DNA from 3 places in the Stenotrophomonas sp. 22LJNL06-5-1 genome. Region 1 is predicted to be linked to each of the others. Evidence: predicted binding sites of a transcription regulator. Region 1 holds the regulator's gene; each other region holds the start of a gene.
The links. Region 1 encodes FliA, which starts transcription of late flagellar genes. Its sites were predicted from a motif close to TAAAGTTTNNCNNNCNNNGGCCGATAA; they were not measured.

Region 1 (9,485 bases):
GACATGGCCCAGGCCATGACCGGCCAGGTGTTCGGCCAGTACCGCGCGCTGGCGATCACCGCCGGCATCATCGGCGTGGTCGGCCTGGTGCCGGGCATGCCCAACGTCGCTTTCCTGACGCTGTCCGCGATCCTCGGCTTCATCGCCTGGAAGGTCTATCGCAAGGGCAAGGCTCCGGCCGCCGACGCCGCGGCCGGCGGCACCGATGCCGCCGCACTCAATGCACTGGGCCGCCAAGCCGCGCCGGCACCGACTGCGGAACTGAGCTGGGACGAGCTGCGTCCGGTCGATCCGCTGGGCCTGGAGGTCGGCTACCGGTTGATCCCGCTGGTGGACGCCAACCAGGGTGGCGAACTGATGGCGCGCATCAAGGGCGTTCGCCGCAAGCTGACCCAGGACGTCGGCTTCCTGATCCCGTCGGTGCATATCCGCGACAATCTGGAACTACCCGCCAACGGCTACCGCGTGCTGGTGCACGGCGTGCCGGTAGCCACCGCCGAGATCCACCCCGACCGCGAGCTGGCCCTGGACCCGGGCAGCGCCCTCGGCGCGCTGGAAGGCATCGCCGGCAAGGACCCCGCGTTCGGCCTGGATGCCACCTGGATCCAGCCGCACCAGCGTGCCCAGGCAGAAACGCTGGGCTACACCGTGGTCGACCCGGCCACCGTGGTCGCCACCCACCTCTCGCACCTGATCCGTGAGCACGCGCCGGAACTGCTCGGCCACGAAGAAGTGCAGCATCTGCTGGCCAACCTGGCCAAGAGCGCACCCAAGCTCGTCGAAGATCTGACGCCGAAGGCGCTGCCGCTGTCGGCGGTGGTGCGCGTGCTGCAGAACCTGCTGGTCGAACGCATTCCGATCCGCCAACTGCGCAAGATCGCCGAAGCACTGGTCGAACACGCGCCGAACAGCCAGGACCCGGCCGTGCTGACCGCCACCGTGCGCACCGCACTGGGCCGCTTCATCGTGCAGGAGATCGCCGGAATGTCGGCGGAGCTGCCGGTGTTCACCCTCAACCCGCAATTGGAACGTGTCTTGCAGGAGTCCACGCAGGGCAACGGCGCCGCGCTGGAACCCGGACTCGCTGAGCGACTGCACCAGAGCCTGGCCGAATGTGTCAGCAAGCAGGAAGCCCGCAACGAGCCCGCGGTCGTGCTGGTACCTGGCCCGGTGCGCGCCGCGCTGGCCCGCCTGGTCCGCCACAGCGTTCCGTCGCTGTCGGTCCTGGCCTACAGCGAGGTGCCGGAGGACAAGCGCCTGAAACTGGTCGGAACGATCAGCTGACGCCGCCCTCCGATGCGCCAGAAAACAGACACCACTTTCGAACCAACGCAACAGACAGATACCAAGGGGAACCCGCACCGTGCAGACCACCGACCACCCGAGTTCTCCGACCGCCACCCCGCCGTCTTCGTCCCGTGACCACAGCATGAAAATCAAACGATTCGTCGCCGCCGACATGCGCTCGGCCATGAACCTGGTGCGCAAGGAACATGGCCCTGACGCCGTGATCCTGTCCAACCGCCGGATCGAGGAAGGCATCGAGATCGTCGCCGCCGCCAACTACGATGAGAGCGCCGTGCAGCGTGCGCTGGAAGCCTCGCGTCGCGACATCGCTCCGCCGCCGGCGCCGAAGCCGCGCACCGCCGCCGACGCGGTGATCGCCGCCGTCACCCGCCGCCGCAGCAGTACCCCGGCGCCGGAACCGGTCGCCGCCACCACCTCGGCCGTGGCCGCCCTCGCCCGCGCTGCGGTCGGCGCCACCGGCCGCACCCTGGACAGCGCCGACGAGATCGTGCCGACCCGCGGCAGCACCGGCTTCGCCGCCACCCTGGCGCGTGCCGCCGTCAACGAACCGGCGCTGCCGGAACAGATCTTCGCTCCGTTCGCCGAAGCCCCCGTTGCACCGGCACCTGCCAACGCCGTGCCGGCCAACCGCGCCCACTTCCAGATCGATCCGCCGCAGGCTGCGGATCACGAAAGCCCGGCCCCGACGGTGCAGCCGCCGCCGCTGCCGGCCGCTGCTGTGGCCGCCACCCAGCCGGGAATCGCCGCCAGCGAACCGGCACCGGCTGAAGCCAGCGACGAAACCGACCCTGCCCCCGTGCTGGCCCCGGCACCGACGCTGACCGTGGTTGCCCAGGACGACGCCGAGATCCGCCAGCTGCGCCAGGAAGTGGCGGGCATGCGCCAGGTGATCGAGCGCGAAATGAACCGCTTCACCGACGAGCGCCTGCGCGGTTGCCCGGTGCGCGCCACTGCGCTGGACCTGATGGACGAGTACGGCTTCGACGCCGGCCTGGCCCGCGACGTGGCCATGCAGATCCCGCTGGAGACCGAGGCCCACCGCGGCCGCGGCCTGATGCTGGGGCTGATTTCGCGCAAGCTGCCGATCGCCCCGGTCGACCCGCTGGAAGAAGGCGGCGTGATCGCCCTGGTCGGCCCGACCGGCGCCGGCAAGACCACCACCATCGCCAAGCTGGCCTCGCGCTTCGCCGAGAAGCACGCGCCGCGTGACGTCGCCCTGGTCACCACCGACACCACCCGCATCGGTGCCCGCGAGCAGCTGTACGGCTACGGCCGCCAGCTCGGCATCGCGGTGCACGAGGCCAACAGCGGCACCGACCTGGACCAGCTGCTGGAACGCCTGAAGGACTACAAGCTGGTACTGATCGACACCGCCGGCCTGGGCCCGCGCGACCGCGCACTGGCCGCCCAGCTGCAGTGGCTGCGTGCCGCCCGCCAGGTGCGCACCCTGCTGGTGCTGCCGGCCAACACCAGCTTCGGCGACATGGACGAGGTGGTCCGCCGCTTCGGCGCCGCCAACCTGCAGGGCCTGGTACTGAGCAAGCTGGACGAGACCGGCCGCTTCGGCAACGCCCTGTCGGTGGCCGTGGACCACGCCCTGCCGATCACCTGGGTGACCGATGGCCAGGACGTTCCGGAGGACCTGCACCGGGCCAGTGCAGCCAATCTCGTACTTCGCCTTGAAGATTTGCGCCGCGCGGCCGATATGCCCTGCAACCCGGAGTTGAACCATGCCGTCGCGTGAGTACGCCAAGCTGACCAAGACCTTCCCGCTGTCGGCCACCCGCAGCGAGCCGCTCGGCCCTGTGCGCACCATTGCCGTCACTGGCGGCAAGGGCGGCGTGGGCAAGACCAACGTTTCGGCCAACCTGGCCGTGGCGCTGGCCGGCATGGGCAAGCGCACGCTGCTGCTGGACGCCGACCTCGGCCTGGCCAACATCGACGTGATCCTGGGGCTGAATCCCACCTTTACCCTGGCCGACCTGGTCGCCGGCCGCTGCACGCTGGACGACGTCATCGTCGAAGGCCCGAACGGGGTGCTGGTGGTGCCGGCCGCGTCCGGCCGCCGCCACATGGCCGAACTGGCCCCGGCCGAGCACGTCGGCCTGGTCAACGTGTTCTCCGAACTCGAGCGCGAGTTGGACATCATGGTGGTGGACACCGCCGCCGGCATCACCGATGGCGTGCTGACCTTCTGCCAGGCCGCGCAGGACACCGTGGTGGTGGTCTGTGACGAGCCGGCCTCGATCACCGACGCCTATGCGCTGATCAAGGTGCTGTCGCGCGAGCGCGGTGTGGACCGCATCCAGGTGGTAGCCAACATGGTGCGCGACCCTAACGAGGGCCGCGTGCTGTACGAGAAGCTGACCCGCGTCTGCGAGAAGTTCCTCGCCGATGTCTCGCTGAACTACCTGGGCTGCGTGCCGCAGGATGACTGGCTGCGCCTGTCGGTGCAGCGCCAGCAGCCGGTGGTGAAGGCCTACCCGTCCAGCCCGGCCGCGCTTGCGATCACCGAGATCGCGCGCCGTACCGCACGCTGGCAGGCGCCGACCGAACCGCGCGGCGGCGTTGAGTTCTTCCTCGAACGCATCCTCAAGCAGCGAGGGGTGGCCGCATGAAAGGCGCAGCCCAGTACAGGGAAGTCCAGCGCTCGGCGGCCAACGAGGTCATCGCCCAGCATTCGGACCTGGTGCGGCGCATCGCCCACCACCTGGCCGCACGCCTGCCGGCGAGCGTCGAAGTCGACGACCTGATCCAGGCCGGCATGATGGGCCTGATCGAAGCGTCGCGCAGCTATGACGCCGACCAGGGTGCTTCGTTCGAGACTTACGCCTCGATCCGCATCCGCGGTTCGATGATCGATGAGATCCGCCGTGGCGACTGGGTGCCGCGCTCGGTGCACCGCCGTGCACGTGATGCCGCCGCCACCATCCGCCGCCTGGAACAGAGCAGTGGCCGTGCCGCCAGCGCCACCGAAGTGGCCGCCGCGATGGAGATGCCATTGCCCGAGTACCTGCGGCTGATGGAAGACGCCGCCCGCGGCCAGGTGCTGAGCCTGGAATCGCGCATCGAGGACCAGGGCGAGCTGGACACCGTGGCCCAGGGTGGTCCGACCCCGCAGCAGGTGCTGGAGCGCGGCGAGTTCGGCCGCGAGCTGGGCAAGGCCATCGGCCACCTGCCCGAGCGCGAACAGCTGGTGCTCTCGCTCTACTACGAGCAGGAACTGAACCTGAAGGAGATCGGCGCGGTGCTCGGCGTGAGCGAGTCGCGGGTCTGCCAGATCCACGGCCAGGCGGTACTGCGCCTGCGTGGCCGGCTGAAGCTGTTCGAGGCTGCCGACGCCGGCCTCGAAGAATGAACATCCCCGAGGCGGCTGCCCCCGGCCGTCCGGAATGAACAACAAAGGAATTCTGCTTTGAACAAGAACATGCGCATCCTGATCGTCGACGACTTCTCGACCATGCGTCGAATCGTCAAGAACCTGCTGGGCGATCTGGGCTTCACCAACACCGCCGAAGCCGAGGACGGGCATGCCGCGCTGTCGCTGCTGCAGAGCCAGCCGTTCGATTTCGTGGTGACCGACTGGAACATGCCGGTGATGACCGGCATCGAGCTGCTCAAGGCGATCCGTGCCGATGCCAAGCTGAAGACCCTGCCGGTGCTGATGGTCACTGCCGAAGCCAAGCGCGAGCAGATCATCGAAGCCGCCCAGAGCGGCGTGAACGGCTACATCATCAAGCCGTTCACCGCGCAGACGCTGGAAGAGAAGCTCGGCAAGATCTTCGAACGCCTGGCGGCCAGCGCCTGATGGATACCACGGTCGACAAGAACGCCCTCGCCCTGCGCCTGCAGGAAGCCCTGGACGCACTGGAGTCCGGTGACGAGGCCGCCTGGCGGCAGCGCATCGACGGACTGGTCGCGCTGCGCACGCAGCCGATGATGAGCGGCCTCTCGCGGCTGGCCCGCGAACTGGGACAGGCGCTGGGTGAACTACCGACCGTACCCAGCGAAGCCGGCGAACTGGACGATGCCTGCGCGCGCCTGGACCACGTGGTGGCGATGACCGAACAGGCCACGCACCGCACCCTGGACCTGGCCGAGGAATGCCGCAGCCTGACCGAACAGCTGCGCGCCGAAGGCCTGCAGCCTGGCCAGGACGCGCAGCTCGAGCGCATCCGCCACAACCTGACCGAGATCGCCCTGACCCAGAGCTACCAGGACCTGACCGGGCAGATCATCCGTCGCGTGGTCGGCATCGTCCGCCGCGTGCACGAAGGCTTCGGCGCACTCGGCCTGCCGCCGGAACAGCATCGCACCGACCCGGAACTGGCCGGGCCGGCACTGAAGGGACTGGACCGCCACGCGGTCTCGCAGAACGACGCCGACGACCTGTTGTCGGATCTGGGGCTGTAAGCATGAGCGCGGTATCCGACGACATCACTGCCGATTTCATCATCGAGGCACAGGAAATCCTGGATCGCCTCGGCGAACAGCTGGTGTCGCTGGAGCAGGCACCGCAGGACAGCGATCAGCTCAACGCGGTGTTCCGCGGCTACCACACGCTCAAGGGCGGCGCCGGCTTCCTCGGCGTCACCGCCATGGTCGAGCTGTGCCACGCCGCTGAAGAAGCGCTGGGCGCCGCCCGCGCCGGCCAGGCGGTGCTGCAGGCCCACCACTTCGACGCGGCCCAGCAATCGCTGGATTACCTGCAGTCGATGCTGGATGCCGTGTCTTCCGGCACCGAGCCAGGCTATGCGCCGCCGGACCTGATCGCCCAGTTCGACGTACATGGCAGCGCCGTGGCTGCACCCGCCACCGCAGCACCCTCTGCGGGCGGCAGCGACCTGATCACCGACGACGAATTCGAGGCCCTGCTCGACCAGCTACACGGCGGCAATGCACCGACCGCCGTCGCGCCGGCAAAAAAAGCCGACGACGGACTGATCAGCGAAGACGAGTTCGAAGCCCTGCTCGACCAGCTGCACGGTGGCGCCGCACCGGGCACCAAGCCTGCCGCTGCCGTGGCGCCGGCACCGGTTGCAGCCCCGCGACCGGCCGCCGCACCGGCACCGGCGGCAAAGCCGGCTGCCAAGCCGTTGGCCGAGGCCGAACACACGGTGCGCGTGGACACCAAGCGCCTGGACGCGATCGTCAACCTGATCGGCGAACTGGTGCTGTCACGTAATCGGCTCAAGACTCTGCGTGCACGCCTGCGCGATGAAGAGCTGGACCGCGCCGTGTCCACCCTGGACATCGCCACGGCCCGCCTGCAGTCGGCGGTGATGCGTACCCGCATGCAGCCGGTGGGCAAGGTCTTCTCCCGCTTCCCCAAGGTTGCCCGCGACGTCGCCCGCTCACTGAAGAAGGAAGTGGACCTGGAGCTGATCGGCGCCGAGACCGAGCTCGACCGCAACCTGGTCGAAGCGCTGGCCGACCCGCTGGTGCACCTGGTCCGCAACGCCATCGACCACGGCGTGGAAATGCCCGACCTGCGCGAGGCGCAGGGCAAGCCGCGGATGGGCCATGTACGCCTCTCGGCGCAGCAGGAAGGCGACTACGTCAGTATCGAGGTGCAGGACGATGGCGCCGGCATCGACCCGGAAAAGCTGCGTGCCAAGGCGCGCGAGAAGGGCCTGATCGATCCCGAAGCGGCCGCCCGCCTGAGCAGCGAGGAATGCCTGCATCTGGTGTTCCTGCCGGGCTTCTCGACCAAGCAGCAGGTCACCGACATCTCCGGCCGCGGCGTCGGCATGGACGTGGTGCAGTCACGCATCCGCGAACTGAGCGGCCAGATCCAGATCCAGTCGGAGCTGGGCCGTGGCAGCCGCTTCCTGATCCGCGTGCCGCTGACCCTGGCGATCCTGCCGACCCTGCTGGTGCAGGCAGGTGAGGACGTCTACGCGTTGCCCCTGGCGCGCGTGATGGAAGTGCTGCACGCGCCGCGCACGTCGCTGGGCTGGTTCGATGGCCGTGCCGTGCTCGACCGCCGCTCGCACACCCTGCCGCTGGTCGATCTGCGCCAGTGGCTGGATGTGACGCCCGCCGCCTCGCCCCTGCTGACCATCGTGGTGCTGCAGGCCGGCGAAGCGCGCTTCGGGCTGGTCGTGGACCAGGTGCGCGGGCGTGAGGAAGTGGTCATCAAGCCGCTGCCGAAAGCCCTGCGCGGCCTGCGCGGTTATGCCGGTGCAACCTTGATCGGCGATGGTCGCATGGCCCTGATCCTGGACGTGGACGGGCTGCGATGACCCCCGCCGGGCGTCCCCCGGCGACCCGAAAACTGTGACTACCGTCTGTACGCGATCTACCGGTGTCTCAAGTCCCATTCATACACGCCGATACCGGAACCATGGATAGACTCAGCCTCATTGGACTCTTTCTCGCCCTGGCCTCGCTGGTCGGTGGCAGCATCCTCAAGGGCGCCGGCCTGGCGTCGTTGTGGTCGCCTGCGGCGTTCGTGATCGTCATCGTCGGCACCGTCGCCGCGATCCTGCTGCATACCTCGCCGGCGGTGTTCAAGCATGCGTTCAAGATCGTGCGCTGGGTGGTGCGCCCGCCGCACAGTGATCGCCGCGAACTGATCCAGCAGATCGTCGAGTGGAGCAACATCGCCCGCCGCCAGGGCCTGCTGGGCCTGGAATCGCAGGTGGAAGCACAGCAGGACCCGTTCCTGCGCAAGGGCCTGCAGCTGCTGGTAGACGGCGTCGAACCCGAATCGATGCGGCACATGCTGGAAATCGAACTGGGCAGCCAGGAGCACCAGGACCAGGCCGCCGCCAAGGTCTTCGAAGCAATGGGCATCTACGCCCCGACCCTCGGCATCATCGGCGCCGTGCTCGGCCTGATCGCGGTGATGAAGAACCTGGCCGACCCGAGCAAGCTCGGCCACGGCATCGCCGCTGCGTTCACCGCCACCATCTACGGCATCGCCTCGGCCAACCTGCTGTTCCTGCCGGTTGCCGCCAAGCTCAAGAGTGTGATCTCGCACAACACCCGCGACCGCGAAATGGTCATCGAAGGCCTGATCTCGATCGCCCAGGGCGAGAACCCGCGCAACATCGAAACCAACCTCTCCGGCTTCCTGCACTGACATGGCCCGCCGCAAGCACCACGAAGAGCACGCCAACCACGAAGCATGGGCGATTCCCTATGCCGACCTGATGACGCTGCTGCTCGCCTTCTTCGTGGTCATGTACGCGATTTCCTCGGTCAACGAGGGCAAGTACCGGATCATGGCCGACGCGCTGACCGATGCCTTCGGGGGCGCACCGCGCACGATCAATCCGGTGCAGGTGGGTAACAAGCAGGTGCAGGGTGGCGGCTGGGACAGCCCCTCGGTGATCAAGTCCGGCACCAAGATCGGGCCCTCGGCGCCGGCGCCATTGCACGACCCGACCCTGCTGCCATCGATGGCCTCGCAGATGCGCATGCCGGTGTCGGTGCACAACCAGGAGCAGATCGCGCGGGCCGAGCGCCAGCTCAACAGCATCGCCGACCGCCTCACTGCCGCACTGGCGCCGCTGATCGACCGCGGCATGATCAGCGTGCGCCGCACCGAGCTGTGGATCGAAGTCGAGATCAACAGCGACATCCTGTTCCCCACCGGCTCGGCGGCGCTGGACGTGCATGCGCGGCAGACCCTGGCCAGCCTGGCCGAGGTCCTGCGCGACGTGCCCAACAGCGTGCGCGTGGAAGGCCACACCGACAACGTGCCGATTGCCACCGCCACCTTCCCGTCCAACTGGGAACTGTCGGCCGGGCGTGCGGCCAGCGTGGTGCACCTGTTCGCCGACCAGGGCGTGCAGCCATCGCGGCTGGCGATGGTCGGCTACGGCCAGTTCCGCCCGCGCGAAGAGAACGACAGCGCGCAGGGCCGCAACCGCAACCGCCGGGTGATGGTCATCATCCTGGCCGACACCTCGCATTCGGTGGACCCGCTTGGCCAGCGCCTGAACGCAGCCACCGGTGCCACCCAAAGCACCGACACCGAACAAGCCGCGGCAACTCCGGCTACCGCCCCCACCTCCCCCATCGCACCGGTGAAGTTGCCGCCGGTGCCGGCTGGCAGCCGCGTCGGCGCCGCCGTTCCCCCGGCAATGAAGGAGTAAACCGATGCGCATCTGGGCAGTCGCCAACCAGAAGGGCGGAGTCGGCAAGACCACTACCACCCTCGCCCTCGG
Region 2 (9,485 bases), on a different contig from region 1:
CCAAGGCGGCTTCGCCGCCTCCTGGCGGCGCGAGCTTCGTTCGCTGCGCGGCAACCGTGCGGATCTGATGCTGGTCACCGTGCTGCCGCTGCTGATGCTGGTGGTAATGGCGTGGATGTTCACGCCCTCGGTGATGCGCGACATCCCGATCGCCGTGGTCGACCTCGACCACAGCAGTGACAGCCGCCTGCTGTTACGCATGCTCGACGCCAGCCCCGGCGTGCGCATCGCAAGCCAACCCGTGGACATGGAAGACGCGCGTTCGCAGCTGCGCAGCCTGGACGTGTTCGCCATCGTGCTGGTGCCGCGCGACGTGACCCGGCAGGCGCTGCGCGGGCGCCAGGGCACGGTGTTCGCCTATTACAACGCCACCTACATGACCACCGGCCAGTCCGCGTCGCGCGATATCGGCGACGCGGTCTCGGCCTGGAACGCGCGCCTGCTGCGCGAGCGCATCGGCCTGCAGGTCGGCCCGGCCAAGCTGCGCGCGGCGCCCATCGCGGTGCAGTCGGACATCCTCTACAACCCGGCGCGCAGCTACGAATTGTTCCTGCTGCCACTGATCTTCCCGGCGGTGCTGTCACTGGTGCTGGCGCTTGCGGTGGCCGGCAGCCTCGGCCGCGAGATCCGCGACGGTACCCTGCCCGCCTGGCTGGGCCGCACGCCGTGGTCGGCGATTGCCGGCAAGGTCGCGCCGCACATCCTGCTGTTCTCGCTGTATGGCGCGCTCGGCATCGGTTACCTGGCCTGGCTGCGCGGCGATGGTGTGGCTGGCAGCGTGCTCCTGCTGCTGCTCGCACAGCCCCTGTTCTATCTGGCCACCGCCGCCTACGCGCTGTTCTTCGTCGGCGTCACCCGCGACATGGGTACTGCGCTTTCCGCGGTCGGCCTCACCATCGGCACAGCACTGGCGTTTTCCAGTGCCACCTTCCCGGTGCTGGACGGCCCCCTGTTCACCCGCATCTGGCATCAGCTGCTGCCACTCAGCGCCTACATCAAGCTGCAGACCCAGCAGCAGTTCATCGGTTCGCCGCTGCAGGTTTCGGTGTGGCCGTTGGCCACATTGCTGCTGATGGCCGTGGTCGCAGGAGGCATTGGCGGCCTGCGCCTGATCGCCTTCGCGCGTACGCCCGAAGCCGCACAACCGGCAGGAGCTGACGCATGAGCGCACTCTGGCGCAGCCTGCGGCAGACCCTGATGGCGGTGCTGTGCGACCGCTACGCGATCGTGGTGATGGTCGGCGCGGTGATCCTGTATTCCTTCTTCTACCCGGCCGCGTACCGCCACCAGGTGGCCGGCAACCTGCCGGTGCTGGTGGTGGACGAAGACCACAGCGCGACCAGCCGCGAGCTGCTGCGAAAGCTCGATGCACTGCGGGTTGCACGCGTGGCCGGGCAACCGGCGGACATCGACAGTGCGCGCCAGCAGCTGGAAGCCGGCCACGCCGAGGGCATCGTGCTGATTCCGGCAAACCTGGAGCGCGACATCCTGCGCGGCCACCCGGCCAAATTGGTGCTGCTCGGCAACGGCGCCTACCTGGGCCGTGCCAGCTGGGTGCTGGGCAGCGTGGCCGATGCGCTCGGTGCGTTCGGGCGTGAGGCGGTGGTCAGCCAGGCCGCCTTCATGGGCGCGCCGCAGGCACCACCGGTCACCCTGGTGCAGCGCCCGCTGTACAACACCCAGGAAGGCTATGGCAGCGCCATCGTGCCCGGCGTGGCCGAGCTGATCGTGCACCAGACGCTGTTGATGGGCATCGGCGTGCTGCTGGGTGGACGGCGCCTCGCGCTCGGCCGGCGCCTGCGCTTCGACCTGCCCACGCTGGCCGGCATGGCACTGGGCTTCGGCTTGATTGGCCTGTTCGGCCTGTTCTACTACGCCGGTTTCACCGCTTGGGTGCAGGACTATCCACGCGGCGGCAACCCACTGGGTCAGCTGCTCGGCGGCACCCTGTTCATCGCCGCCACGGTGGCCTTTGGCCTGTTCGTCGGCAGTTTCTTCCGCACCCGCGAACGCGCCTTCCAGTACATCATCGCCACCTCGATCCCGCTGTTCTTCCTGGCCAGCCTGTCATGGCCGGCAGTGATGACGCCACAACCGCTGGTCTGGCTGGCGCATCTGTTGCCGACCACCTCCGGCATCAACCTGATGGTGCGCCTGAACCAGATGGACGCCAGCCTGGCCGAAGTCGGCCACGAACTGATCACCCTCACCGCCCTGCTGCTGCTCTACGGCAGCCTCGCCACCTGGCGCCTCCTCGCGAAAAAGGGGACGGAGGGGATTAAGTCGTAAACGGCCGGTTTGGGGAATTGCGACTTAATCCCCTCCGTCCCCTTTTTCCGTAACGACGAACGCCGGCGCGGGGCCGGCGTTCGAGTACTGCAGTGTGGAAGGGGAAACGGGGTCCGGCAGCGACCGATCAGCGGTAGACGCGTTCGCAGCGGCGCTCGACCACGCGGTCACCGTTCTTCTGCTGGCTGTTGCCCTGGATCTGGCGGCCGGCCGCACCGCCGGCCACGGCACCGGCCACGGTTGCAAGCTTCTTGCCGTTGCCGCCGCCCACCTGGTTGCCGAGCAGGCCACCGATCACTGCGCCGGTAGCGGTACCCGTGATGCGGTTCGGATCGCGCGAGTTGCGCTGCACTTCCACGTTCTTGCAGACCACGCGGCTGCCGTCGTTGAACTTGCGTCCCTCATCGCGCGGCCCATAGGTCTGCGCGCCGGCCACCGACGAAGCCGCCAGCAGGGTGCCCAGCACAAGCAATCGGGTCGAGGTCTTCATGGCCATCTCCTGAGTTCCGGTATGACGCAAGTGTCCTCCCGCGGTTGGCAACCGGAAGTGAAATACGCGTGTCCGCCACTTCATTGGCCATCGCACGTTCAGGAAGAAAATCCGCGCCCATCGCGACCAGCCGTCGCGATGGGCGCCGTCTCCCTACCGGCGTGCTGCCTTGCTAGAACTCTTCCCAGCCACCGGCGTTGGCGGCCAATGTTGGTTCGATGCGTGGCGACAGCGGCGCGGGCCGGCGTACCGGCGCAACCGATGCCGCCACGGCTGCCAGCGCCGGGCGCACCGCTGCGGTGGCCGTCACCGCCCCCGTGCGGAACACCGAAACCGCCTCGGCCAGCAGGTTGGCCTGCTCCTCCATCGAGCGCGCTGCAGCACTGGCTTCTTCGACCAGCGCGGCATTCTGCTGGGTGGTCTCATCCATCTGCACCACCGCCTGGTTGACCTGTTCGATGCCCGAGCTCTGCTCCTGCGAGGCAGCAGAGATATCGGCCATGATGTCGGTCACGCGCTGCACCGAGGCCACGATCTCGCCCATCGTGGTGCCGGCCTGGCGGACCAGCGCCGAGCCGTCGGCGACCTTGCCGACCGAATCCTCGATCAGGCCCTTGATCTCCTTGGCCGCGCCCGCCGAGCGCTGCGCCAGCGTACGCACCTCGCTGGCCACCACGGCAAAGCCCCTGCCCTGTTCCCCGGCACGCGCAGCTTCGACCGCCGCGTTCAACGCGAGGATATTGGTCTGGAAGGCGATGCCATCGATGACCGAGATGATCTCGGCGATCTTCTTCGACGCGGCTTCGATGGCCGACATCGTGGTGACCACCTGGCCGACCACCTCACCGCCCTGCGAAGCGACACCATGCGCGCCGATGGCCAGCTGGTTGGCCTGCCGCGCATGCTCGGCGTTCTGCTTTACGGTGGAGGTCAGTTCCTCCATCGACGCTGCGGTCTCTTCCAGGTTTGCCGCCTGCTGTTCGGTACGCCGCGACAGGTCGGTGTTGCCCGAGGCGATTTCACCCGCTGCCAGGTTGATGCTGGAAGCACTGCTCTGGATGCGGCCAACGATCTGCTTGAGCTGATCGACGGTGGCATTGCAGTCATCACGCATGCGCGCGAACACGCCATGGAAATCACCCTGCATGCGCACGGTCAGGTCGCCGCGCGAGATGGCCTGCAGCAGGGTCGACACCTGCACCAGGTTCTCGTCGGTGGTCTGCATCAGGCGATTGAGCCCTGCCACCATGTCGCGGAAATCGTAGGCGAAGCGATCTTCATCACCACGCAGGCTGAAGTCGCCTGCCGCGGCCGCTGTCGCCAACCGGCGGATCTCGCTGTTGATCGCCGACAGGCTGGACTTGGTTTCGTCCATCGCCTGTGTGATCGCCGCCTTCTCGCCGGGCAGCGGGTCCATGTCCACCGACAGATCGCCGCGTGCGTAGTGCTTCATCACTTCGATCAACCGGTTCTGTACCTGCACGTGCGATCCAACCAGCGCATTGGTCTCATGCACCATGCGCCCGTAGTCGCCGGGGAACGCGCTCTCGTCCATGCGGTAGCTGAGGCTGCCGGCATCGTGCTGGCGGGCCAGCTCGCCCTGTGCCGCCATCACTGACTGCAACTGTGCCTGCATGCGCTGCATCGACTTCAGCAGCTGGGTCACCTCGTCGTTGCCGGTGGCGTCGATGCTGCTGTCCAGGCGTCCACTGGCGATGCCGTCGGCCAGCTTCACCGCTCCTTCCAGCGGGCGGGTCAGGCTGCGGGTGATCGCCCAGGCCGCCAACGTCCCCAGCAACAGGCTCAGTGCTCCGAACGCGATCGACAGCGTGCCGGTCCACGATTCGGTTGCGCGGTACTCTTCGCGGCTGCGTTCGGTCAGTGTCTCCTGGTGGCGCAGCAGGGCCGAAATGGATTCATTCCAGGCCGTTGCCAGACCGTGCTCGGCCAGCAGCTCCTTCGCGGCCCCATCAAAATCCCCCGCCTTCATGCGCTCATGCAGTTGCTGGGTTGATGCATCGGTGGCCTTGCGGGCCGCCTCGATGCGCGCGACCAGGGTATCGCCGGTAGCGTCACGCGGAATCTTGATGTACTTGGCCCAGATACCGTCATAGGTCCGCGACAACTCCTGGGCACGCTGGTAATCCTTGTCGAACTCGTCACCCTGCTTGATCACCATCAGGCGGCGATGCATCAGCACCGCGTTGTTGGTATCAAGCATGTCATTCAACAAACGCATCTTCACCATGTTGACGTCCACCACTTTCTCGAACTGGGCGGATTTCAGCTGATTCCCATACAGCACCAGGCCAACGATGGCCATGATGAACAGCAGCAGCAGACCGAAGCCGGCGCCAAGCCGGGATCCCACACGGAGATTACGTAAGGCAAGCATCTCAATTCCCTTGATCGTGGCCGTACGTTCGATGGCGGCGCAGCGGAGGGAAACTTTACGGGACTTTATATATGGACCGATCCAAATATATGGAACTGTGCAGGCAGTCAGAAAATGCAGCGATGGATAATGGCGCCATATCATTATCGAATACCGCTGACACGCCAGCGCCCGATGAAAATCACGCAGGTTTAACACCATAATCACGCCCCCCATCCAAAGCGACCTAGATTATCTGCGCCGGATACAAGCGCCGCCCGGGCGGGCTACAGTCTGCAGATGACACGGATCCTGCACATCGAAGGCGCGTCCATCAACGACATCGCCAGCCTCTACGTGGAAATCAATCGCGTGTTCATGGCCGACGAAGACTGGCTGCTGGGCGCAAGCCTGGACGCGCTTGATGACCTGCTTCACGGTGGCTACGGCGCTCTCGCCGGCCATGCCACCGCCACGGTGGTATGGCGTGACATCGCCCACAGCCGCGAGGCACTGGGCCGCGAGACCACGCGCGCCTGGCTGCAGTCGAAACTCGATCAGGGCGGCAGGTTCAATGGTCCGGCCATCCACGCTCAGTTGACGGCACTGGCGCTTGGCCAGGGACAGACCTACTTCGAGATCGTCATGGAGATCTTCGGCAGCCATCCGCAGATCACCCTGGTGCCTGGCTGAGCGCGCTGCAGCGACCAGCCCCCATCCGCTCAGACCTTGGCCAGGGCCTCGCCCAGACGGCGCGGGAACGCCACTTCGCTGGCCAGGTGCCATGCGCGTGCATTGGCGCCCAGCCGGGTCCACTCGGCCTCATCCATCGCCAGCGCGCGCTCGACGGCCTGTTCCAGCGCCTTCTCATCCACATGCCAGGTCCTGGACAGATGGCAGGGCTCACCCTCGTGCGCGGCAACCAGGATGCCGCGGCTGTCGTCGATCATCTGATTCATCGGCGCGCCGTCGCAGGTGATCACCACCGCCCCGCAGCTCATCGCTTCCACCAGGTAATGGCCCCAGCCTTCGGTCTGCGACAGGCACAGGTGGAACGCATGTTCGTTCTGCAGGCGCTGCACCTCCTGGTCGGGCAGCCGCTCGCGGACGATCCGCAGGTTCGCGGCACCGCCCTCATCTTCGTCCGAAGGGCCGCCGCGCAGGATGGTCAGCAAGGGCCATTCAGGGTGCCGCTTCCAGACATTGACGAGTGCAGCCGTCCCCTTCATGCGGCTGGTACCGGCCGCATGCAGGAAGCTGCGCGGCCTGCGTGGCACCGCCGGGTCGTAGCGGTCACGGCTGCAGAAACCGACTTCCAGCGCGCGCATGCCCAGCGCGTTGAAGATGCGCGTGGCTTCTTCGGTCTTGGTGAGCAACGCATCGAACCGCGGCAGGATCCGCAGGCTGCGTGCGGACACCCATTCCGGATTCGGAATCAGAAGATTGACCTCGGCCAGTCCGAAGCTTGCCGGCCGGACATGTTCCAGCGAAATGTTGATGTCGAACCGGGCCGGCGTGCGCCCCAGGCTCAGCCACGAGGCCAGCAGTCTGCGCAGGCGCATCCCGCGCAGTTTCCAGGCACCCCCATTGCGCACCGCGTCCAGGCGACTGACCGTCACCGTGTGCCCGAGCTGCTGCAACGAGCGCTCGATCACCTGGATGTCATGGGACAGGCCACGCTGGTTGTCGGCGGCCAGCAGATGGATATGCGCCATCAGGACGGACTCCCTGGCCGATGCAGATCGCGCGCCGGCAAGGCGGTCGCCAGCATGAAGCCCAGCACCAGGTAGAAATAGAACGAATGCGGCATCGCCCGGTAGAACACGTTGTCCGTGAACGCCGAAAGCGCATAGACGATGACCACGGCAAGTCCGGCGGTGGCGATCATCGCGGTGATGTCGTCGGCGTGGCCGAGGCGCCGCACGAAATGAATGCCGGGCAGGATGAAGACCAGCAGCATGATCAGCAGCAACGGCACGCCACCGGTCACCGCCGCTTCCAGGTACTCGTTGTGCGGGTGGTTGTAGCGGAAGATCGACTCGGACACCTCGCCGCGGGCGATGCCCTCACGTGCATAGGTACCGAACTGGTTCAGGCCCACCCCCGCCACGGGATGCTCGGCGAAGGCGTCGACCGCCACGCCCCACATGGCGATGCGCTCACGGACCGAGCCGACCTCGTTTTCCTGGTTGAAACCGGAGATCTCGCCACTGACCTCACCGAAGCGCTGGATCACCTCGTGGTTCAGCACCGAGGTGGCGCCGACCACGCCAATGACCAGGGCACCGACGAAGGCCAGTGCCCCCCGCCAGCGCCGGGTCCGCCGGACGTGCACCGCAATCACCATCAGCATGGCGGGAATGAACGCCAGGATCGGCCCGCGGCTCTGCGCCAGGATCGAACCGTAGACGCCGACGGCGATGGCCACGCCGTGCAGCCAGCGTTCGGCCGGATGCACATTGGGCTGGATCAACCGGATGACCGAGAACAACGCCATGCACAGCGTCACCATGGTGAACTCGATGGCCGTCCATTCGCCGCCACTGAAACCGTGCGCGCGTTCAAGGCCCATCACGTGGTGCTGCACGATGCACGACCCGCCGAAGACCAGGGTGGACACGGCGAAGATCTTCCAGATCAGGCGCCAGTCCAGCGCAGTGGCGAACACGGCAGCGGTACCCAGGTAGAGCAGTGTCTGCGCCGGCAGATCCAGCTCGTTCCAGCGCAGCCCGTGCCAGAGGATGCTGTAGAAGGCATAGGCCAGGCGCAGGAAGCAGACGATCACGATGAACCGGGCGATGCGGTAGCGCAGGCGGACATCGGGCTGGCGGCGGATCAGAACCACGCCGGTGACCAGCAGGGCCAGCAGCAGCACCGCCTTCAGCAAGGTATAGGGTGCGGAGCCGGCAAGCGGAACGATGGCGACCAGGATGCTCAGCAGGACGGTACGCCAGGTGTAACGAGGTTCGGCGGCCATGCAGGCTGCAGTCATGCTTGTTCTTTCCATCAACGCCCGCCCGGGGATAAGTCGCCCCGGTTTCCATGGAGGCCGCTTGGCGGAAATCGCCGGGGCTGACACTACCGTGGGCCCCTGGGGAAATCAACCAAAGTGCCAGCGCAGGGGCGCAGGCGTTGGCGCATGGACAGCCCCCGGGCCCAGCGCGGGTGCCGCGGATCATCGACCGCCCCAGGTCGCTACACTAATGACCTCTCCGGCCATGCCTGCGCGTGGCCACGCCCCGACGCCCTGCCAAGACGCGAAACGCCCCAAGTGACTGATACAAAAGACAACACCAGCAACGCCAAGGCGTCCAAGGAACACACCCCGCTGATGAAGCAGTTCTTCGCGGCCAAGTCCGATTACCCGGACCTGCTGCTGTTCTTCCGCATGGGTGACTTCTACGAACTGTTCTATGACGACGCCCGCAAGGCGGCGCGCCTGCTCGACATCACCCTGACCCAGCGCGGCAGCTCCGGCGGCGCGCCGATCCCGATGGCCGGTGTGCCGGTGCACGCCTATGAAGGCTACCTGGCACGGCTGGTGGCGCTGGGCGAATCGGTGGCGATCTGCGAGCAGATCGGCGACCCGGCGCTGGCCAAGGGCCTGGTCGAACGCAAGGTGGTGCGCATCGTCACCCCGGGCACCGTCACCGACGAGGCACTGCTGGATGAACGCCGCGACACCCTGCTGATGGCGCTGTCGCGCACGAAGCAGGGCTACGGCCTGGCCTGGGCCGACCTGGCCGGTGGCCGCTTCCTGGTCAACGAAGTGGAAACCGACGACGCGCTGGAAGCCGAACTGGCGCGCTTGGAACCTGCCGAGTTGTTGGTGCCCGACGAAGAGAACTGGCCGGAGTTCCTGCGCCAGCGCACCGGCGTGCGCCGCCGTGCGCCGTGGCTGTTCGACGCCGACAGCGGCCGCCGCCAGCTGTTGAACTTCTTCAAGCTGCACGACCTGAGCGGCTTCGGCATCGATGACAAGCCGCGCGCGACCGCTGCCGCGGGCGCCCTGCTCGGCTATGTCGAGGAAACCCAGAAGCAGCGCCTGCCGCACCTGACCTCAATCGCGATGGAAACCGCCGGCGAGGCGATCGCGATGAATGCCGCCACCCGTCGCCACCTGGAACTGGATACGCGCGTAGACGGCGATACCCGCAATACCCTGCTGGGCGTGCTCGACAGCACGGTGACGCCGATGGGCGGCCGCCTGCTGCGGCGCTGGCTGCACCGCCCGCTGCGCCTGCGCGAAGTGCTGGTGCAGCGCCACCATGCGGTGGAAACCCTGATCGATCGCGGCAGCGACGCCGACATCCGCGAACAGTTCCGTCGCCT
Region 3 (9,485 bases), on a different contig from region 1:
TGCCGGTCAGCACCGAGCCGGTGCGCGCCCGTTACCGCTTCCACGACGAAGCACCGCCCACCGATACCTTCGGGGAACGCGAGGTGGCGATCCTGCGCCTGTTGGCCGGGGGGTACAGCAACAAGGAGATCGCACGCAGCCTGTTCCTGGCCGAAGGCACGGTGAAGAACTACGTGTCCGCCATACTCGATAAGCTGGGCACCCGCGATCGCACCCGTGCGGTGCTCAAGGCGATTACCCTGCGCATCATCTGAGTGGACCGAGCAAGGAGTGCCAGTGAACCCGATCCTGCATGTGGAAATCCCGGCCAGTGACCTGGACCGTGCCATCACGTTCTACCAGCGGTGGCTGCAGGTCGCGGTGGACGAACCTATCGTGCTGCACGACTGCCGGATGGCCTACCTGCCGTTCTCCGATGAGGCCGCCGGTGCCAGCATTGCGCTGGTGCACGGCGCGGACTACCGGCCCTCCGAGCAGGGTGCGCGCATCTACATCGGCGTCGATGACCTGGATGCGAGCCTGGAGCGTGCACTGCAAGCCGGAGCTGAGCTGTGCTTCGGACCCGCCGATGCGGGTGACTGGCGCGTGGCCGAGATCCGCGACAGCGAAGGCAACCGGATTGCGTTGCAGGCGCGCGCAGCTCTGTAGAGCCGAGCCCACGCTCGGCTGCTGTTGGCCCAGCCGCTCCAGCTCAGCCGAGCATGGGCTCGGCTCTACAAGAGCGCGGCGCGCGAGCGCTGCAGCCAGTCATTGATGGCCGGGTCCAGTCGCGGATCGTCCGGCAACTGCATGCCGAAGCGCTGTTGCAGCACCTCACGCACATCACCCACATCATGCAGCGGGCGCTTGTCCGGTGCCTGGCCAGGGCGGTACTCGGTGTAGTTGCCGCTGCCGATGGTACGGCGCCAGTCCGGCCCGGTCAGCGATGCGCGCAGCTGGCCGGGGAAACTGGAATCGGGATGGGTGCACACGTACCAGTTGCCCACCACGTTGTCGATCGGTGCCGGCGCCTGCAGGTCGAACCGATACATCTCCCGCCAGCCATCGTTGGACTCGGCCGACAGCACGAAATCACCCTCGCCGGGCAGGCGCTGCAGCAGATAGCGTTCGTGCGGCGTGGCCTGCGGCTGCGGATCATGCAGGCGCAGCGGCACGGTCGGGGTCAGGCTGCCGAACCCGGCATCCACCAGCCAGTCATCGCCATCCACCTGCACGCGTAGCAGCAGGTGGGTACGCGCGGTCAGTTCGCCGTCCTGGGCGGCCAGCAGTACGCGCGCGCTCAATGGCTGCGCGTCAAAGCCCAATGCCTGCAGCAGCGCCAGCAATCCGCCATTGAGTTCGAAGCAGTACCCGCCACGGCGGTCGTCAAGCAGCTTGCGTTGCACGCTGTCCAGGTCGATCGGCACCGCATCGCGCAGCAGGCAGCTGAGGGTCTCGAAGGGCAGCAGTGCGTTGTGGCGCTGCTGCAGCAGGGTCAGGCCGGCCAGGGTCCGCGGTGGCGGCGCATCCAGCTGCAGGCGCTGCAGGTAGCGGGGGACATCGAGCGTCGTCATGGAGGCACCGGGCGGGGGAGGGGCGTCCACTGTGCTCCCCCAACCGGGGTTGAGGTCAAGCACGGCGGCAGTGTCATGCCCCGGTCGCCTGCACCCGGTACAAAGGCCGCGTCCACCAGCGATGGGGGGACGCAGACGAAGAAAGCGCTAAAGTTGTCCTGAATCCGGCCGATACAGGTGCGTCCTTCCGCCTGGAGTCTGTCATGTCGGCCGTTGTCCCCCACCTCCGGTCCCTGCGCACGCGCCTTGCTGCGTTGCACTCGGCGTCCCCCGGGCTGCTGCGCTGGCTGCAGCCACATCGGCTCAGCGTGGCCAACAAGCTCAAGGCCACACTGTGGATCTGCGGCCTGGGCCTGGTGGCGATCGCTGCTGTCTACGCCTGGACTGGCCATGCCAACGCACTGGCTGCGCGCAGCCAGGCCAGTTACCAGCGCGGCAGCGATCTGGCTGCCAGTCTGTCCACGCGGGTGGCCGAAGCGCGTCGCCTGCAGACCCAGTATGCACGCAGTTTCGATGATGCCGACCGCGCGCAGCTGTTGGCCACGCAGAAGGCGTTGCAGACCGATCTGCAGGCGCTGCGCGCGACGCCGATGGATGCTGGCCGGCGCAAGGCCTTGCAGGCGCTGGCCGAGGCTGCCGACGCGTTCTCGCAAGGTGTGGCCGCCCTGTTCGAACGGGTCGACGAGATGGGCCGTGGTGATGCCGGCCTCGCCGCGCAGCTGCAGCAGGCCGCTGACACCCTGCAGGCGCAGGTGGATGTGCAGCAGCGGCCCGCGCTGGCGCTGTCCCTGCAGAAGATGCGAAGGCAGGAGGCGCTGCTGCTGCTCGACGGTGATTCCACCCACGCCGACCGTGCCAGCGAGGAAAAGCTGCCGTTCGACCTCGCGCTGGCGGGCCTGCCTGCGGATGTGCAGGACACCCTGCGCACCGGGATGGAGGCATATCAGGCCGCATTGCTGGGGTATACCGCTGCCCGCGTCGGCCTGGATGTGGAAGCGCAGTCGCTGCTGGATACCGCTGCTGGCGTAGCGCCGGCGTTGGCTGCCTTCCAGCAGGCGCAGGTGGCGGCGCTGGCCAAGGCGCAGGCGCGCCAGCAGGCCGGTGCGCGCACGATGAGCGTGCTGTTCGCACTGACCCTGCTGCTGGTGGCCGGCGTGCTGATCACCAGCCTGGTGCTGGTGCTGCGTGCGGTGCGCCAGCCGATCCAGGACACCCTGCGTTTCGCCAGCGACATCGCCGACGATCGCCTCGACACCACCTTGCGCGTCTACAACGCCAACGATGAGATCGGCCAGCTGGCCCAGCGCCTGGTCGACATGCAGCAGCGCCTGCGCGCGCGCATCGAGACCGAGCGTGCCGTGGCGCGCGGCAACACCCGTGTGCGCCAGGCATTGGACAGCGCACAGGCTGGCTTGATGGTGATCGATGCCGAAGGCCTGGTGGCGTACGTCAATCCGGCGCTGCTGGAGCAGCTTGAACTCCGGCTTGAAGATCTGGTGGGGAGCGATGCGGTACGCCTGCATCCGGCACTGGCCAGCCTGACTGGCGTGCGCCAGCGCGAGGAGCGCGAGATCGGTCATGCCGGCGTCCGCTACCAGTTGATCGCCAATGCCATCACCGACGAAGGGCATTTCCTCGGCGTGGCAGTGGAGTGGCGCAGCCGCGCGCTGGAAACGCTGCTGGAAACCGAAGTGGCAGCACTGGTCGACGCCGCCGCACATGGCGACCTGCACGGCCGCATCGTGCTGGAGGGAAAGCAGGGTTTTGTGCGTACGTTGTCGACCAGCATCAACCGCTTGCTGGCCACCTTCGAGACCAACCTCGGCGATCTGCAGGCGCTTCTGGCTGCGCTGGCCCGCGGCGACCTCAGCGTACGCATGGAGGGTGAACTGCAGGGCGTGTTCGCGCGCATGCGCGATGATGCCAACGCCACCGTCGCGCAACTGGGCCGCATCGTCACCCGCATCCAGCAGGCGGCGTCCAGCCTCGATACCGGCGTTGGCGAGATCGTCGCCGGTCATCATGACTTGTCACAGCGCACCGAGCAGCAGGCGGCCAACCTGGAAGAGACCGCAGCGTCGATGCACGAGCTGACCGACACCGTCGGACGCAATGCCGATGCTGCGGGCCGTGCCGACGTGCTGGTCAAGGGCGCGGCAGCAGTGGCCCAGCGCGGAGGCGAGGCCGTTGGCCAGGTGGTCGCGACCATGCATGGCATCAGCGAGGCCTCGCGGCGGATCGGCGACATCACCCAGCTGATCGACGGCATCGCTTTCCAGACCAACATCCTCGCGTTGAATGCTGCGGTGGAAGCCGCGCGCGCGGGTGAGCAGGGCCGCAGCTTCGCCGTGGTGGCCGCAGAAGTGCGCCTGCTGGCACAACGCAGCGCGGAGGCGGCCAAGCAGATCAAGGGCTTGATCGAGGATTCGGTGGCGCGTGTGGGCCAGGGCAACCAGCAGGCCGAACAGGCCGGCACCACGATGGGCGAGATTGTCGGCAGCGTGCAGCAGCTTGCGGATCTGCTGGCCGGTATCCGCAGCGCGTCGCAGGACCAGCATGCCGGCATCGCCCAGGTGAACCAGACCATCGTGCAGATGGAAGCCAGTACCCAGCGCAACGCCAGTCTGGTGGAAGAGGCTGGTGCTTCTACGGCGCAGATGCAGGCGCAGGTGCATGCCCTGGCCGAAGCGGTGGGCGCGTTCCGTCTGCAGTCGATGCCACAGGCGCGCGCTGCGGCCTGATCCTGCTCCGGTAGTGCCGGCCGCTGGCCGGCACGCCCCTGATCATGCCGGCCAGCGGCCGGCACTACCCTTGTGGCTCAATACACGTCGCGCCGGTAACGCCCGTTCTCCAGCAGCGTTTCCACAACCTCATCGCCCAGCGCAGCGCGCAGCACCTGGTCCACGCCTTCGGCCATGCCCTGCAGCGAGCCGCAGACATGAATCACCGCGCCACGCTGCATCCATTCGCGCAGCGCGTCTGCGGCTGCATGCAGGTGATCCTGCACGTAACCACCTTCGCCATCGCGCGAGAACGCCAGGTCCACCCGCGCGAGATGGCCATCGGCCTGCCACGCTTCGATCTCATCGGCGAACAGGAAGTCGTGCGCGCGCTGGCGTTCGCCAAACAGCAGCCAGTGCCCGTGCTCACCTGCATGCGCGGCTTCGCGCAACAGGCTGCGCAGGCCCGCGATGCCGGTGCCATTGCCGATCAGTACCATCGGCGCACCGCCAATGCGATGGAAACCGGGGTTGCGGTGCACGCGGGCCACGATGCTGGCACCAACCGGCGCATGCAGCGACAGCCAGCCCGATCCCAGCCCGGCACGACCCGACGGGTCATGTACCAGGCGCACCACCAGTTCCACCACTTCATCACTCGTGGAGGAGGCGATGGAGTATTCGCGCCCGGGCAGCGTTGGCAACCCGGACAACCACAGGCAGGCATCCTGCACCGCCAGCGCGGCGTCGGCCTCGGGCAGCGCGCGTTCACTGGCCAGCGCCAGCAGGGTGCGTGGGTGGCCGTCCACCAGCAGCGGCTGCAGCGGATCCAGCCCCTGTGCCTTCAGCACCGCGCTGGCGTGCCGCGCGTTGTGCCGGGGCGCGATATGCAGGATGTCGCCCGCCTGCCACTGCACATCGGCCGGTGGTGCAAGACGGATGCGCCAGATGGCACCACCCACGCTGCCCGGGTTGAGCCGGTCGCGGCCGAGCAGCCGCCACTCATGCATCTGCGTGGCCGCCGGCAGCACGCTGTCATCGGTGACGATGCCGGTCAGCGCGCCCAGCTGCAGCTGCCATTGGCGCAGCGCCGCTACCGAGGCGGCATCGACTTCGATGCGCTCGAACAACGGGCGCGCGCCATTGCCGAGCAGCCAGCCATCAACCTGGCGGCCGAAGCCGCAGTAGTGCGGGTACTGTCGGTCACCCAGCGCCAGCAGTCCAAACTGCAGGCCTGACAGGTCGAGTGTCTGTGCCATCAGCCGTCGTGCAGTGCCTCGCGCCGCATCCGGTGGTTCGCCATCGCCGAAGGTGCTCAGTACCAACAGCACCTGCGCGGTGCGTGCCAGCTGCGCGGCATCGACGCGGGCCAGCGGCAGCACCTGCACCGCATGACCGGACGCCTGCAGCTGCGCGGCTGCGCGCCATGCGAGTTGTTCGCCCAGCCCGCTCTGGCTGGCATGCACCACCAGCCACGGCGTGCCACCGCCATCGGCAGGCGTTGCTGGCAGCGACTGGCGCAGGCCACGCGCGGCGCGTTGGCTGCGGCGCCGGTCCAGGTAGAGCATCCAGCCGGTGATGAAGAACAGGCTCATGCCCAAACTGCTGAGCATCACCACGACACGCCCGGGCACGCCGAAGTAGCTGCCCGAGTGCAGCGCGAACACGCTGGTGGCCAGCTGCGCGCCGGCGCCCTGGCGCGCGTAGGGTCGGGCATCGAGCGTGGCACCAGTGCCCGGGTCCAGCTGCAGCAGATCATGCGCGCGGTCATGCTGGCCGCCGCGCTGTGACGGATCACCGGCCATCACGCGCACATTCAGTGCCTGCCCGGGCTTCTCCGGCAGGCGCAGGTCGATGTAGCCGGTGCGCACGCCGGGCAGTGCATACAGCGTGGCTTCGATGCGCTCCAGGTTCAGGGCGGCACCGGTGGCGACCTTGTGCTTGGCGGGCGGTGCCACGCCCAGCAGGGTGTTGGCGGCACTGCGATACCAGTCGAAGGACCACCACAGGCCGGTCAGTGCACTCATCAGGTAGATCAGCAGCACCCAGGTGCCGACCACCGAGTGCAGGCTCCACAGGAAGCCACGGCCGCTGCGTTTCCATTCCACCGCCAGCCAGCTGCGCCAGTGCCACCAGCGTCGCGGCCAGCGCAGATAGAGCCCGGACAGGGTGAAGAACAGCAGCGCGATGGCGCAGCTGCCGGTGATCCATTTGCCGCGCTCGCCGGCGGCGAGGTGGCGATGCAGGTCCTCGACGAAATCGAAGAACGCCTGCCCACGCAGGGCGCTGAATCGCTCGCCGCTGTACGGATCGAAGTAGACCCAGTGTTCCTTGCCACCGGCGAAGCGTGCCACCGAGGGCCGTTGCCCGGTGGCGTCCACGCGCAGGCGCTGCAGGGGGCGATCACTGCCGGCCTGCAGCAGCGGCACCAGTTCGCTGAGTTCAAGCGGAAGCTGGCCGTCGGCATGGTGCTCGGCGATCTCGGCGAAGCCGGGATTGGCCGCGCGCAGCAGTTCGTCCTCGAAGGACAGCATGGCGCCGCTGAGGCCCATCACGGTCAGTACGGCACCGGCGGTGATGCCCAGCAGCCAGTGCAGTTGGAACAGGACGTTCTTGAACATCGAAGGAGGAGGGCCCGGAAGGCTGCCGCCCGCATCCTGCGCAACAGCAAATGAGAATTAGTCGCGGAATTCTCCGTGGCGCCCCGGCTGCGGTCAAGCAGGGGTTGCCGGCCGGGCTGCGCCCGGCACCCGCGGTAGTGCCGGCCGCTGGCCGGCAACCTCAGAAGCAACAGCCGACGCAACAGCGGGTTTCCTGTGGGGAGGCGAGGTGAGTCCGGTTGCGGGGGACGGCGCAAGTACGTCCCTGTAGCCTTGGCCGCGGCATCCATGCCGCGGACACCCCCGCAACCGGACCCACCCCGCCTTCGACAGTTTCCTGCGATCTGTCGGAACGGTGTTCTGCTTTGGTGGGTGCCGACCGTTGGTCGGCACGGGGTCTGATTCCGTTCTGAATATCGATATCTGACAGATGTGCCGACCAACGGTCGGCACCTACCAACAGCCGCGAAGATCTATCAGAGGTGGGGCGGTGTCGGAGTGCGGGGTGTCAGCCGCATGGGCCCAAGGCATGCCTCGGGCGGGTTGGGCAGGACGCCCAACCCCGGTCTTGCCGTGTGCGCAGGACAGCGCACACGAGCAAGCGGCTGCCAAGCTTACAGGGACGTACTTGCAGCGTCCCCGCACTCCGACACCGCCCCGCCAACCCACGGAATGCCAGCTTTGGCTTTGGCTTTGGCTGTTGCCGTTGCATTGAGCAGGGTGCAGGGCTGCAAGCCCTGCAAAAAAACACCCTTACTTCACCCAGCTGTCGATCTCGCCGTGGGCGAACGGCCCCAGCTTCGCCTTCACCAGCCGCCCTTGTGCATCGAACAGCACGCTGTAGGGCAGCAGGCCCTGTGTATTGCCCAGCTGCACGCTGGCATCGCGCGGCCCCGGGGTCTCGATCACGATCGGGTAATCCACCGGTACCCGTTGCAGGAAACCGCGCACGTCTTCCGGCGTATCCAGCGCCAGGCCCAGCACCTGCACGCCTGGGTCGCCCTGTGCAGCGGCAAAGCGTGCCAGTTCGGGCATTTCTTCAACGCAGGGCGCGCACCAGCTGGCCCAGACATTGATCAACAGCGGGCGACCGGCAGCGTGCTGGCGCAGGTCCAGCGGCCGGCCTTCAAGATCGGGCAGCGACAGCGCGGGCAGGCTGTCGCCGACCTGCAGGACGGGTGCCGCAGCCGCCACAGCAGGTGCCGCTGGCGTTGCCTCAGGCGCAACCGGCGCAGGAGCCAATCGATGCCCGGCCCACAGGCCGAGGCCGGCGGCCAGCACCGCTGTCCACAGCAGCGCTGGCCGTTGCCACTTCATCGTGCGGTGCGCAGCAGCGCTTCCTCGACCACCGCCTGGGTCAGCAGGGTCGGCAGCACGGTCGGCGGTGCGCCGGGGCCGTACACCACGTACAGCGGCACGCCGACAGCCTTGTGCTCTTCCAGGAACGTGGTGATCTGCGGATCGACGTTGGTGTAGTCACCGCGCATGTACACCGCGTTGGTGCGCTTGAGCAGTTCCTTGAACTCCGGCCGCGACAGCACGGCGCGCTCGTTGGCCTTGCAGCTCACGCACCAGTCGGCGGTCATGTTCACGAACACCACGCGGTTGTCGGCACGCAGGCGATCCAGCAGTTGCGGCGAGTATTCGACCACGTTGTCAGTGGCCGCCTGCGCGGCACGCGCCGGCGCTGCCAGCTGGGTCACGCCCCAGGCCGGAACCAGTGCGCCGATCGCCAGCAGCACGCCAAGCAGGGTGACGGCGCGCGAGCCGGTCCAGCGGTTGCGTTCAAACAGCCACAGGCCGAAGGCGAGCAGCAGCAGGCCGCCCAGCACCAGCGCCATGCCGTCCACGCCGCGCTGCTTGCCCAGCACCCACAGCAGCCACAGCACGGTGGCATACATCGGGAAGGCCAGCACGTGCTTGAGCGTTTCCATCCACGGGCCCGGCTTGGGCAGGCGGCGTGCCAGTGCCGGCACGAAGCCGATCAGCAGGAACGGCAGCGCCAGGCCCAGGCCGAGGAACAGGAACACGGTCATCGCCTTCAGCGGCGGGGCAATGAACGCGTAGGCAATCGCGCCGCCCATGAACGGGCCGACGCAGGCACTGCCGACCACGCAGGCCAGCGCACCGGTGAAGAAATCACCGGCCGGGCCACTGCGGCTGGCCAGCGACTGGCCCAGGTTGCCGATGCCACCGCCGAGGGTGAATACGCCGGACAGGCTCAGGCCCACCGCGAACATGATGTAGGCCAGCGCCGCCACCACACCCGGGTGCTGCAGCTGGAAGCCGATGCCGACGGCATTGCCGATCGCACGCAGGCCCACCATCAACGCACCGATCACCGCGAATGCGACCAGCACGCCCAGCGTGTACCAGAGCGCGTGGCTGCGTGCGCGCTGCGGGCTTTCGCCACTCTGCGCCAGGCTCAGAACCTTCAGCGACAGGATCGGCAGCACGCAGGGCATCAGGTTGAGCACCAGGCCTCCGGCCAGGGCCAGCAGCAGCACCCATACGAACGAACGGTCCGGATTCGGCGTGGTCACCGGCGGTCGCGTGCGCAGTGCGTTGTCGCTCTGTGCATCGGCGGCGAATTCATTGCCTGCGCCTTCACT

Region 2: AC13GF_RS01235 (methyl-accepting chemotaxis protein) is a predicted target of FliA. The motif match lies at 5,206-5,232, and genes of this name have one in related genera.
Region 3: AC13GF_RS18990 (methyl-accepting chemotaxis protein) is a predicted target of FliA. The motif match lies at 1,702-1,728, and genes of this name have one in related genera.

The regions. Positions count from the first base shown of each region.
Region 1 is NZ_JBSPUE010000012.1:81,633-91,117, forward strand. Features, by position in the region: gene flhA (flagellar biosynthesis protein FlhA) at 1-1,284, shown strand, start outside; gene flhF (flagellar biosynthesis GTPase FlhF) at 1,430-3,052, shown strand; gene AC13GF_RS20440 (MinD/ParA family ATP-binding protein) at 3,039-3,926, shown strand; gene AC13GF_RS20445 (RNA polymerase sigma factor FliA) at 3,923-4,666, shown strand; gene cheY (chemotaxis response regulator CheY) at 4,724-5,116, shown strand; gene AC13GF_RS20455 (protein phosphatase CheZ) at 5,116-5,721, shown strand; gene AC13GF_RS20460 (chemotaxis protein CheA) at 5,724-7,553, shown strand; gene AC13GF_RS20465 (flagellar motor protein) at 7,655-8,395, shown strand; gene motD (flagellar motor protein MotD) at 8,397-9,413, shown strand; gene AC13GF_RS20475 (ParA family protein) at 9,418-9,485, shown strand, end outside.
Region 2 is NZ_JBSPUE010000001.1:267,220-276,704, forward strand. Features, by position in the region: gene AC13GF_RS01220 (ABC transporter permease) at 1-1,165, shown strand, start outside; gene AC13GF_RS01225 (ABC transporter permease) at 1,162-2,289, shown strand; gene AC13GF_RS01230 (glycine zipper 2TM domain-containing protein) at 2,417-2,785, opposite strand; gene AC13GF_RS01235 (methyl-accepting chemotaxis protein) at 2,952-5,174, opposite strand; gene AC13GF_RS01240 (barstar family protein) at 5,454-5,846, shown strand; gene AC13GF_RS01245 (glycosyltransferase) at 5,876-6,868, opposite strand; gene AC13GF_RS01250 (O-antigen ligase family protein) at 6,868-8,145, opposite strand; gene mutS (DNA mismatch repair protein MutS) at 8,485-9,485, shown strand, end outside.
Region 3 is NZ_JBSPUE010000010.1:54,868-64,352, reverse strand. Features, by position in the region: gene AC13GF_RS19005 (response regulator transcription factor) at 1-254, shown strand, start outside; gene AC13GF_RS19000 (VOC family protein) at 277-648, shown strand; gene AC13GF_RS18995 (arylamine N-acetyltransferase family protein) at 714-1,553, opposite strand; gene AC13GF_RS18990 (methyl-accepting chemotaxis protein) at 1,757-4,294, shown strand; gene AC13GF_RS18985 (PepSY domain-containing protein) at 4,372-6,894, opposite strand; gene AC13GF_RS18980 (TlpA family protein disulfide reductase) at 7,627-8,190, opposite strand; gene AC13GF_RS18975 (protein-disulfide reductase DsbD family protein) at 8,187-9,485, opposite strand, start outside.